3 regions of the Lysinibacillus sp. S1 genome follow, and region 3 is predicted to be linked to each of the others. Evidence: predicted binding sites of a transcription regulator. Region 3 holds the regulator's gene; each other region holds the start of a gene.
What was found. Region 3 encodes NrdR, which represses ribonucleotide reductase genes. Its sites were predicted from a motif close to AACACNATATATNGTGTT; they were not measured.

Region 1: a site for NrdR is predicted at 2,039-2,056, ahead of ACHZEU_RS22705 (vitamin B12-dependent ribonucleotide reductase). Genes of this name have one in related genera too.
Region 2: a site for NrdR is predicted at 2,976-2,993, ahead of ACHZEU_RS01820 (glutaredoxin). Genes of this name have one in related genera too.

What each region holds. Positions count from the first base shown of each region.
Region 1 is NZ_CP173154.1:4,504,748-4,509,003, forward strand. Features, by position in the region: gene ACHZEU_RS22695 (rhodanese-like domain-containing protein) at 486-872, opposite strand; gene ACHZEU_RS22700 (biotin/lipoate A/B protein ligase family protein) at 1,136-1,915, shown strand; gene ACHZEU_RS22705 (vitamin B12-dependent ribonucleotide reductase) at 2,116-4,256, shown strand, end outside.
Region 2 is NZ_CP173154.1:344,681-348,936, forward strand. Features, by position in the region: gene nrdF (class 1b ribonucleoside-diphosphate reductase subunit beta) at 1-61, opposite strand, end outside; gene nrdE (class 1b ribonucleoside-diphosphate reductase subunit alpha) at 49-2,142, opposite strand; gene nrdI (class Ib ribonucleoside-diphosphate reductase assembly flavoprotein NrdI) at 2,139-2,498, opposite strand; gene ACHZEU_RS01820 (glutaredoxin) at 2,495-2,719, opposite strand; cobalamin riboswitch at 2,836-3,014, opposite strand; gene ACHZEU_RS01825 (hypothetical protein) at 3,385-3,666, opposite strand; gene ACHZEU_RS01830 (SHOCT-like domain-containing protein) at 3,676-4,062, opposite strand; gene ACHZEU_RS01835 (DUF2089 domain-containing protein) at 4,075-4,256, opposite strand, start outside.
Region 3 is NZ_CP173154.1:3,995,733-3,999,988, reverse strand. Features, by position in the region: gene dnaI (primosomal protein DnaI) at 1-737, opposite strand, end outside; gene ACHZEU_RS19980 (replication initiation and membrane attachment family protein) at 789-2,153, opposite strand; gene nrdR (transcriptional regulator NrdR) at 2,170-2,640, opposite strand; gene ACHZEU_RS19970 (glyceraldehyde-3-phosphate dehydrogenase) at 2,828-3,850, opposite strand; gene coaE (dephospho-CoA kinase) at 4,054-4,256, opposite strand, start outside.

The sequences.
Region 1 (4,256 bases), 510 kb from region 3:
TGATAATCAATTATTATTGTAAGATATTATACATCCTAACAGTGCTTCTAAAATTATTCAACAATAAATTTTAACTATTTTCAGAAAAATAGAAGAATAGGGTTCGTAACTGGCATATCTCTAACGAAAAATAGTATTTTTGGTCATACAAAGTGTTTCGTGAAGGAGTTTTTAAATATGAGGTGGTTTATTGGAAGATTGCTCAACGTAGCTTTCGAAGTGCTCAAACATAAGTGAAAACCGCTCCAAAAAGACACCAAAGCGCTCATTTTTATGARGACCCGACTAAGTAGCGARCTCGTTCAAAGTAGATTTTGTATCAAATAAGGGGACTATAATGCGTTTTGTTGCTTTACTTTTTTATTTTGATGACATGAAGCTTGTACAGCATCATTTGAAATAGATATAATATAGTAGAAACTCTGAATTTTTTAAAAAAGAAGTCGTCTCATAGTACTTTGAGACGACTTTTTTTGATGAGAGCATTAATATTTTTTTGCTTTTATTTTACCTGTCCAAGTTTTGAAACCACCTTGAAGTTGGTAAATTTGGTTGTACCCACGTTTTTTAAGAAATAGTGCAGCACGTGAGCTACGGCCTGTATTTTGACAGTATAGATATACTGGTAAATCTGGGCGGATTTCTTTATAACGTTGACGTAGTGTTGTCGAAGGCACATTTCGTGCACCAAGAATGTGACCAGCATCAAATTCTTTTTGCTCACGAACATCGATCAGCTGGGCTTTACGATAGCCTTCTATGAATTGCTCTTGTGTTAGGTTGGTTACGGCTTTTTTGAGTCGTAGTGCATTAATTCCGATATATGCAATTGTGACTACTAAAACGACACCGATTGTGATAAGTATGTCCAAGATTTTCTTACCCCTTTCTATCTTCTCTATTATTATAAAAGATGCGCTAGCGATAGTCCAATGAGTTTGATAAAATTAACTAGGTTGTAGCGAAATCGCTTTTTTCGTTACACAAGCAATCGTTCGCAATTTGAACTGTAGTATAATATTCGTTAAAGTTGACCCACAGGTGGGGCCTGATGGATCATTTTATATTTGTAGGAGATGAGCATATGACAACTTGGTATTTTTTAAATTCAGGGAAATGTAGTCCTTCTTTTAATATGGCACTAGATGAAGCCTTACTTGATTGGCATAGTGAGGGGTTAATTCCACCAGTAATTCGTTTCTACGAGTGGGAGCCTGCGACATTATCCATTGGTTATTTTCAACAAGCTAAGAGAGATATTAATTTAGATGCTGTGCGTGAACAAGGCTTAGGTTTTGTACGTCGACCAACTGGTGGACGAGCTGTCCTACATGAACATGAGCTAACTTATAGTGTCATTGTGACGGAAAGCTATCCGAATATGCCAGAATCTGTGACAGAGGCATATCGTGTGTTAAGTGAGGGAATCTTGCAAGGTTTCCATAACCTAGGTATGGATGCCTATTTTAGTGTACCTGATACAGAGGAGAAAAGAGCGGACCTGAAGAGTCCAAAAAGTGCTGTTTGCTTTGATGCACCAAGTTGGTATGAACTTGTCGTAGAAGGGAAAAAAATAGCTGGAAGTGCTCAAACACGTCAAAAGGGTGTCATTTTACAGCATGGCGCCATTTTATTAGATTTGGATCAAGAGAAATTATTATCCGTATTTAATTTCTCCAGTGAAGAAGCGAAGAATCGTATGCGTAAAAAGCTACCAGAAAAGGCTGTTGCCATCAACAGTCTTGTAAAAGAGCCAGTGACAGTTGAACAATGTGTGACAGCTTTTAGAGATGGCTTTGCAAAATCGTTGCAAATTGAATTAAAACCATTTACACTTTCTGAGGAGCAATTAGAATATGTGCAAGCTTTAGAAGAAAAAAAATATGCTTCAGATGAGTGGAACTTTAAAAAGTAAAAAATGGTATGAAAAAAATATTTTTTAACGTTCAATCCTAGTCATAACAAGTAGTTCTGAATCTATTAAAAAAAGCAAGAGTTGAATTAAAAAACTATATATAGTATCTTTTTTAAAGACATATACACAATATGTAGTGTTTAACGACACAAGATATTGTGTATTTATTTTGTAATGAAGAGAACAAGGGAGGCTAAACGATGGTACTCACAAATCATCAACCCGAAGTAAACAATCAATTTGAACAGTTAAACAAAGATATTGAACAATTCCCGCAGGTACACCCCGTAACATCTGATATGCATATTACACACAAAGGTGTATCAAGACTTGTCATGATCGATCGCTATTCGTTTAAAGACACAGAAAAGAAAACATTGAAAGCCGGCGACTTTGTTGTATTAACGGTAAAAGCTGATCCGAAATTTCCTGCACGTGGTTTAGGGACAATTCAAAAATTGGACATGTCTACAAAAACAGCAGAGATTTTGATTGAAGAGGATTATCGTAGCGCATTAGACGATCCGCAAGAGCAAGAAACGGGTGTGATTACGCGTTCAATTGACGTGTTAGAAAAGCCTCTTGAGATATTTTATGAACAAATTGCAAAACGAAACGCAACAGGCCTTGCTGCTGTTGAAAAAACACCAGAAAAACGTCAAGAGTGGTTTGAAAAATTTTATGAGCAATTAGTATCCTTGAAATTCATTCCAGCTGGACGAGTGATTTATGGAGCTGGTTCTGAAACAGATGTAACTTTCTTTAACTGTTACGTGATGCCATTTGTCGCTGACTCTCGTGAAGGGATTAGTGATCACCGTAAGCAAGTTATGGAGATTATGAGCCGTGGTGGCGGTGTAGGAACAAATGGTTCAACATTACGTCCACGCAACACATTAGCTCGTGGTGTAAACGGTAAATCATCTGGTTCTGTTTCCTGGTTAGATGATATTGCTAAATTGACACATCTTGTGGAGCAAGGTGGATCACGTCGTGGCGCACAAATGATTATGCTAGCAGATTGGCATCCAGATATTGTGGAGTTTATTATTTCCAAAATGCAAAATCCACGTATTCTGCGTTACCTGATCGAAAATACAACGGATGAAACAATCATCCGTCTAGCCAAAGAAAAATTAAACTTCAAGCCACTTTCTATGCAAGAAGAAGCGATGTATCAAGGCATCGTGAATTATAAAAACATTGAAGGCTTAGGTGGATTTGATACAGCTATCATTCGTGAGGCTGAAAATAAATTACGTGATGGTGGCACGTACACTGTTCATAACCCAGAGTTTTTAACAGGTGCCAACATTTCTGTGACATTAACAAAAGAATTTATGGAAGCAGTTGAAAAAGATGCTGACTTCGAGCTTCGTTTCCCAGCCGTTGAAGAATATACAAAGGAAGAAATGAGCGTTTACAACACGAAATGGCATGAAGTTGGTGATGTTCGTGAATGGGAGAAAATGGGCTATAAAGTCCGCACATACCGTACAATTAAAGCAAAAGAGTTATGGAATTTAATTAATGTATGTGCAACATACTCGGCAGAGCCAGGTATTTTCTTCATTGACAACGCCAATGACATGACAAATGCAAAGGCATACGGTCAAAGTGTTGTAGCGACGAACCCATGTGGCGAGCAACCACTTGCACCATATTCTGTGTGTAACTTAGCTGCTGTGAATTTAGCACAGTTTGCGAATAAAGAAAATCAATCAGTTGATTACGAAGCACTACGTGAAACAGTTCGTGTTGGTGTTCGTATGCAGGATAATGTGATTGATGCGACACCTTACTTCTTAGAAGAAAACCGTGTACAAGCTCTTGGTGAACGTCGTGTTGGATTAGGCGTTATGGGCTTAGCCGATTTGCTGATTTACTGTGAAAAAGAATACGGTTCAGAAGCAGGTAATGCGTTAGTCGATGAAATCTTTAAAACAATCGCTGAAACTGCGTATGAGGCGTCTACAGAGCTTGCGAAAGAGCGTGGTAGCTTCCCATTCTTAGTAGGTGCTACAGACGAAGAAACAGCTCGTTTACGTAAAGCCTTTACAGAGACAGGCTTTATGCAAAAAATGCCTGCTCATATCAAAGAGCAAATCTTAGCGACTGGAATCCGTAACTCACATTTATTAACGGTTGCACCAACAGGGTCAACAGGAACAATGGTAGGGGTAGCAACAGGTCTTGAGCCATACTTCTCCTTCACGTACTATCGTTCTGGTCGTCTAGGTAAATTCATTGAAGTAAAAGCTGAAATTGTCCAAGAATATCTGAACCATCATCCAGAAGTAAATGAGCAAGAGCTTCCAGAATGGTTCGTTACAGCAATGGA
Region 2 (4,256 bases), 1.1 Mb from region 3:
TTTGGGCAAGCTCACTTGTTGCCTTATTCCAATTGACTGCCTCATAAATTATATTTGACATGCTACACACTCCTCTAAGCTTTGTAATCGTTGACGAACATAGTAAACAGACTTAATGCCCTTTATCCACGCATAAATGTATACTTTAGCCAATTGTTCGGTTGTCCAATTGTCCTTTACATAAAGCGTCATGGAAATACCTTGGTCAACGTGCTTTTGAGAAGCTGCATATAAATCAATTAAATCATAAGGATTCACATCATACGCCTCCACATATAAATGACTATTGTCATTTGTTAAATGAGGCATTGGATAAATGGTTCTACTATCGGCGTAATCACGAACCTCTACGCGCTCTGTACATGGTGCGATTGAAGCCGTACAGCTACGAATATATGAAATACTACCAGTTGGGGCAATAGCCAAACGATAGGAATGGAATAGACCGTACTGCATTACATCCTGCTTTAACGTTTCCCACATCTTGTTTGTGATGATTGGAATATTGCCAAGCGCCTTCAACACAGCAGGCGATAGTTCTTCTTCAGTTTTATTGATATATTGGTCAAAATAGCTACCTGATGCATAATCACTGTCCTCAAATCGGTAGAAGGTTGCAGCTTTTTCTTTCGCCATTTCCATCGAAGATTTCAGAGAATAATAGTTCATCGCTTCCATAAAGTGATCCATGAAATCAATGGAATCTTTTGAGCCGTACAGGATGCCTTCTGTCACGAGATGCCCATGGAGGTTCATACAGCCAAGCCCTACTGAATGCATTAATTGATTGGCTTTTGCAACAGACGGTACATTCTTAATGTGCGTCATTTGCGATACATTCGTTAATAGGTGCATGGCTGTATCGACTAATGCGCCGAAATCATTGACTTTACTTGCTGCATGGATATCGATGGAACCTAAGTTACACGATACATCTAATCCATAGTCATTTGGTTGATCCTGGTCCGTAATGATACTTGTCTCTTGTACTTGTAAGATTTCTGTACATAAATTGGACATTTTGACACGTCCAATATTTTTTAAAGGATGTACCTTATTGACATTATCATCAAAGATTTCAAACGGATAGCCTGATTCAAATTGTGCTTTTTTCACCTCTGTGTAAAGCTTACGTGCATTTAAACGTTTAATTTTACGAATTTTAGGGTTATCAAGTAGCTCGTAGTACATGTCTGAAATGGAAATTTCAGACATACGTTTGCCATATTCTTTAAAAATATCATATGGGCTAAACAAAACGATATCCTTATCACGTTTCATCAGTTCGAAGAAAATACTAGGTATAATAATCCCTGTTGAAAGGGTAGCGAGGCGAATTTTATCATCAGCATTTGGTTTTTTTGATGAAATGAAATTTTCTATGTCTGCATGGAAAATATTTAGATAGACAACACCTGAGCCATTTCGTTGCCCTAACTGATTAGAATAACTGAAAGAATTTTCTAACAGTTTCGCTACTGGGATGACACCACTTGCACGATTTAATATCTCTTTAATTGGATCACCTAATGGACGTAAATCTGTTAAGTTGACCCCAACTCCACCACCAAGGCGTGATAGCTCTAAACAATAGCCAATATTTTCAGCAATACTATTCATGGAGTCATCCATTGATAATTTAAAGCAGCTTACTAATTCACCACGTGCTTTCTTGCCACTATTCAATGCAGTTGGTGTGGCAGGTTGATAGGCTTCCATCATCGCTTCGACAGAACGTTCTGCTAAAGCTGTGTTGCCTTGAGCTAAATACAAAGCAATAATAACAATACGATCCTCATATTTTTCTAAAATCTCTTCGCCGTCACGACTTTTCATAGCATAGCTATCATAAAACTTGCTGGCGCTCATAAAGGATGGGAAACGGAAATTATAATCATAGGCTTTTTTATACAACTTCTTAATAAATTCCATTTCGTACATGTCGATAAATGCTTTCTCATAGTAGCCCTCATCAACTAAATAGCGGATTTTTTCCTCAATATCTATAAAATAACGCAAACGTACGTTGACATACTCTAAAAAGTAGCGGCGCGTAGCTTCACGATCTTTTTCTAACTCAAGTAATCCAGTTGTACTATAACGATTCAGTACGTCATTATTAAGCTTTAAATAGGTTTTCATCTCATTACCCTCGTTTCATAAAACGTTTGTATTGCTTCATAATCTGTTTGATTGCCTCGTAAATCTAATTTCCTTACTAAGGGTACATGATAGGTAGTAGCAATTTTCTCACCAGCAGCGCCAAATACATGATGGCCAAAGTTACTATTGCCACTGGCAACTACTCCTTTACAAAAATCTCTGTTTTTTTCTAAAAAGCGTTGCACCTTCGCTGGAATGTCACCTAAACCATCTGTGTAGGTAATTAAAAGATACGGCTTATTCAGTCGCAATTCTTCAGAGAGCTCGATAGCTTCTGCCTTTAATTTGGATACAACATTTCGGACATTGCCTGTACGACTTGCATAAACGATCATAGGGTAATCAACTCAATTTGAGAAACAATTTCCTGAACATCTCCTATAAAGGTTTCATTCATTTCTAAAACAGGCACACTTAAAAAACCTGCATCTATAATGGTTTGCTTAGCTTGTTCATCGTGATCAATGTTAACAATTTCTGCTTCAAGTCCTGCACGTTGTAATTCAGATTTTACCCACAGGCATTTTGGACAAATTGTTTTCGTATAAAGTTTCATAGAAATCCCTCTTTTCATAAAATAAAAAGGCTATCTCTTTAAGAGAGATAGCTAAAATGGAAACGTTAACATACTAAAAATACCGACGTTCCCATCTCTTAATCCCCGAAGAAATGATTAATTTGTTTTATAAAGGCAGGTCTCCTGGCTTTGCTTCATTCTCTGATTTCCTTCCCATGCGCATGCACAGTGGATGCTATCATCGTCAGCTTAACAGTTGCGGGGACAGCGTCGGAATTGTACCGAACTTCCCTTTTAAACTACATATAGTAGTACCTTAGTAAAACGAACACAATATATTGTTGTTGTTCAATAGTTTTAAGTTTACCATCCTTCAAATGAAAAGTAAATCTAGATTCTAAACTTCTTTATTTTTGGATTATTCAGTATTTTTAATTATGTAGTTCCAAATAGATTACCACTAATCACTTATACCCAAATCAAAAATCTATTTTTAACGATGTACGTGATTTTCTATTAAAATGGATCTAGAATTCTAATTTGAGTTTAAAGAAATCTTCTATTTTATGTACCATTGAAAAATAGTTGTCTCTATCGTAAGTCCTGAAATAATGATCATCTCTTACCCATTTCAAATGATGCTCATTACATTAATAAAGAGCATGCTTTTATCATAACATGCTCTTACCATTCTATCATTGGGATTATAGTCTAACCTTAACCTCAGTCCCGTCCTGAGCTTTGACATCGACTAGCACAAGTCCTTTATAATTTTGTAGTTCCTTGATAATCGGCTTTAACATTTCTTTGTCGATGAGGGGAAAGGTAAAGTCTATTTTCTTTTTATCGAAGTATGCCTTTGTCCACTTATTGGCTTGTTGCTGAATCCATTTAGAAGTTAAAATGGAGAGGACAATGGTTAGCACAGTATAGGGAACAGGGACGGTAAAGCGAACGTCTTTTGCTTTCACTTTTACATGCATCATTCGTCGCCTCTACTCAATGAAGACTGCAACGGAATCTCCGTTTGCTGATTTTATATCTACAATTTGTCCATCTAGTTCATTTTCAATTGCTTCAAGAAGAAGATTGATGTCGATATCTTTTACGTATTTTTCAGATTGCGGAATACTTGCAGCGATGCTGTGTCCTGCCATCAATACGGCTTTGACAAGTTTAATTGGTAAATTTACCGTGACATTATCATTTTCGGTGGATACAACACGGACCTTTAACGTTTTATCTAAATACTTTGTTTTTTCCACAAATTTATTCTCTGATTCTTCTTTCTGTTGTAGCACTTGAATCAGCTCTGATCCTTTATCCGCATCAATTTTGCCCTCTTGAATCATCGTTAACACTTTTGTAATTTCCTCTTTCATGGTCGTTCCTCCCTATTCGTCTTTTAAGAGCTTTATGGCTTCATCTGTTGTGATTTCGCCATTTTCAAGCATGCTTACAATTTTTTTCTCATCTACTTCATTTTTCTTCTTTTGAGCATAGCCAAGGGATGAAATAATATCATTTAGCTTGCCTCGAACTGTTGGATACGAAACCCCCAGTTCCTTTTCAACCT
Region 3 (4,256 bases):
TCTGCCATCCGATAATGGAAAATAGTCCCCAATATTTCATCACGTGTCCAGGCAGTCATTGTCTCCGCACCTAAATCATCTAGCATTAAGACAGGAGCCTTTTTAATATAATCAATTTTCTCATTCAATGTATTATCGCCAATGGCATTTTTCATTTCTCGTAAAAATTCTGGAACGAAAACTACCACAGAGCGGATTTTAATAGAGGCTAATTCATTGGCCAATGCCCCAAGTACAAAGGATTTCCCTACACCGAATTTACCATATAGGTAAAAACCTTTTGCAGGTAATTGACCAGTTTCTTTTGTTATTTTAACAAATTGAGCTGCTTTTTGTGCAATCGCCACACGTGATTCATCATCAATACTTAAATCATGAATTGTTGCTTGTAGCACATCTTTTGGCATATGCATACTTGCAATCATATTCGCAACATCTCGGCGTTCTTCTTCCCTAATCTTTTGCTCACAGCGCACATAGTCCATTTCAATAGAATTCCGAACAACCCTTAATGTCGGGATGAATCCTTTTAAATAGTTTGTACAATGTTCGGTATTATCACACCCACAGCACTCAGTAGATTGACTAATAAACTCATGCAGTTTAGGTAAATTTCGCTCAACATTGTCATAGTTTAATTCATCTGCATGCTGCGCTAAAAATCCCTGCACATGCGGGTGCTCTAAAATTTCACGTCGCATGGCTTCATAGCGTTCTTGGAACGAGGGTACATTAATTGCTCGCTTTAGTGGTCCATTTATAGGTTCGATTACTGCTCACCTTCTTTACTATTCGCTTTTTCCTAGCATCTCTAATATTTTTTGTCGCTCTTTTTCAAAATCTATAGTACTAGAAGTAGATTCCTCTTGATTGTCATTTCGTTTATAGAACCATTCAGGCACTTTTTCTTCACGTTGATATCTTGAACGTCCTTTAGTCTGTTGACTCGTTTTATTGGACGTTTGCGGCTTGTTTTTCCAAGCTGTATATTTATCATGCTCTTGGCGTGCAAGTTCCATTGCTTCCTTAGCGGTCTGGACATTTTTTCGTACCCAATGATCAGCAATCGTTTCCACATATTTTTTAGGGAGCTTCATATCTGTTGTTAGCATAACGTATTCTAACAATGCATTAACCACTCCAATTGGCATGCCATGTTGAACGATTAAATTTTCTGCAAGTTGGACTGAGGTTTGTAATGGTTCTTTACCATTATTTATATCTCTTAAAACTTGGACAGGTGCCGTTGTTTCTAAATAGTGTTGAAGTTCCTGATCCTTCGTTTTTTGTCCCGCTTCTGCTACTGGTAGAGGATCGGTGACACGGGCAAGTTTTGGCGGCTCCTTGGATACGGTTAATTTATAAAAATCAGCAGCAGCCTTTCGTAAACGTTCCTGAGAAATTCCTAAATCATCATCTAAAGCAAGTATGACTACTTTTTGCATATCAAGGGCTGTTAAATGATATAAAAATGCCAACTTGGCTATAGCTTCACGCACTTCAAATGTCAACAAATTGGAAGGTACCAATTGCTCAGACAAACCTGCTTGCAATAAATCAAAATCGAATTGCTCCAAATAAAAAGGATATACTTTTTGTTGTTTATCCTTATGACTCGTATCCACTTGTAAATCTGATGGGATATTGGCATGAACAGGCTTATAGACATCAATAAAAGCACGAGATACATCCTTAAACGCCGAGTCCTTTACAGGTGACATAAAGCGCTGACGTAAGTTGCGATAAGCCTGCTCTCCAATTTTACTAAACAAAAACATCGACAGCAGCGGGTCTTTCATAAAGCTATCTGCATCTAATGGGCGCTGTAGCTCATATAAAAAACTACGCTCACCAGCATTTTCTTTTTTCCATGTACGCAACAAACCAATAGCTTCTAAAGCAATACGAGCCTCAAACACTTTACCAATTGGTAGCCCTAGCACATTCATTAAATAATAATGTGTCATTTGCTGCTTTGGCATTTGCTCTGCTTCTGCCCATAATGTTAAATAGAGGCTAACTGGCTCTGATCCCGTTAATGGTTGATAAAATAATGTAACTAATTGACGCTCTTGTGTAGAAAATGCATGAGGTAGACGAATGTCGAAAGGATCGCCAGGCTGCAATTCCTTATATAAATGAATCAACGTCATTCATCCTCTCTGTTTGCTATGATTTCTTCTCCGTTTGACGTTGAATAATGTCCTTTATTTCTTCAATAAAGACATTGATATCTTTAAACTGACGGTAGACCGACGCAAAACGCACATAGGCAACCTCATCAATTTTGGCTAAGCGGTCCATGACCATTTCGCCAACATCTTCTGAGCGTACTTCCGAATTTCCAATACGACGAAGATCTTTTTCAATGGACAGAACAAGTTCCTCCAGCACATCAAGTGCCACTGGGCGTTTTTCACAAGCACGAATAAGCCCACGAAGTACCTTCTCACGGCTAAACTCTTCTCGTGAACCTTCCTTTTTCACAACGACTAATGGTGTCTCTTCAATTTTTTCAAACGTTGTAAAACGGAAGCCACATGACTCACATTCACGACGTCTACGAATTTCTTTATTATCATCTACTGGCCTCGAATCCACAACACGCGTTCCGTTAAATTGGCAAGATGGACATCTCATATAATTACTCTCCTGGTTTACAACAATTTAATATATCTATTATAACAAATTTCCTACATGTAAGAAAAGTGCATTCACGTTTGTGGGCTCATGATAAATCTAAAGCACCTGAAGTACAAGAATAGTTTCTGTAAAAAAAGAGCACATTGAAACCTTTTCGATTTCAATGTGCTATCTATAGAAATTATTACGCGTTTACCGTTTCCAAAGCATTTGCCACTTTTTTCACAAGGTCAACAACGCGTGCAGAGTAGCCCCACTCGTTATCATACCAAGCAAGTACTTTTACTTTGCGGTTGCCTAACACCATTGTAGAAAGTCCATCAACTGTTGAAGAATAAGTTGTTGTATTGTAATCAGAAGATACTAATGGCTCAACAGAGAAATTAAGGATACCCTTCATTGGACCTTCTGTTGCCGCTTTTACAAATGCTGCATTAACTGCATCAACTGTTACATCTGTATTTAAATCTACTACAAGGTCAACTAAAGATACGTTTGGTGTTGGAACACGAAGTGCCATACCATGAATTTTACCCTCTAATTCAGGTAACACTAATTTTAAGGCTTTCGCTGCACCTGTAGATGTTGGGATAATGGATTGGGCGCATCCACGTGCACGACGTAAATCTTTATGCGGATTGTCTAAGTTCTTTTGGTCATTTGTATAAGCATGAACTGTTGTCATTAAACCATTCTCAATACCAAATGTGTCATTCAATACTTTTGCTACTGGCGCTAAGCAGTTTGTTGTACAAGAAGCATTTGAAATAACATCATGTTTCGCAATATCCAATTTGTCATCATTTACACCTAAAACAATTGTGACATCCTCGTTTTTACCTGGTGCTGTTAAGATTACTTTTTTCGCTCCTGCTGCTAAGTGCATTGCTGCTTTATCACGTTCATTAAATTTTCCTGTAGCTTCAATAACGATATCTACACCCATTGTAGACCAAGGTAATTTTAAAGGATCACGTTCACTAATAATTTGAACTCGTTTACCATTTACAACTAAAGCATCGCCTGCTGGTTCTACCGTACCTTCAAATGTTCCGTGATTTGTGTCATACTTAATCAAATGTGCTAACGTTTCTGCAGGATAGCTAGCGTTAATTGCAACGATGTTTAAATCTTGTTGTACGATAGCCTGGCGGAAAACCATACGTCCGATACGCCCGAAACCATTAATAGCAATTGATACTGTCATTTATAATATCCTCCTGTGAGTACATACTCAGATTAATTAATTATATACTTTATGGTGATTAGTATAACACAATTTTAAAAAAGATGAACATTATATATTGAGAATATAAAAGTTCTTATTTTCTGAAAAATTATTCTTTATTATGGCGTTTCCCCATAAAAAAATGCGTAGCAAGGTCGGCTTGCTACGCATTATAAAAGAACTCATGAAATAACATCCCAATAATGCAGGATTTTTTTTAATTGTTCTTCTGTACTTTCTATATTTTCATTATTATAAATGACCGCATGTGCACCCTTTTCTTTGACAGACATCGGCAGTTGAGAGTGCATACGTGCCAATGCATCTTCTTTAGATAAATTATTTCGTTCCATTAAACGTCGAAGCTGAACTTCTTCACTGACCG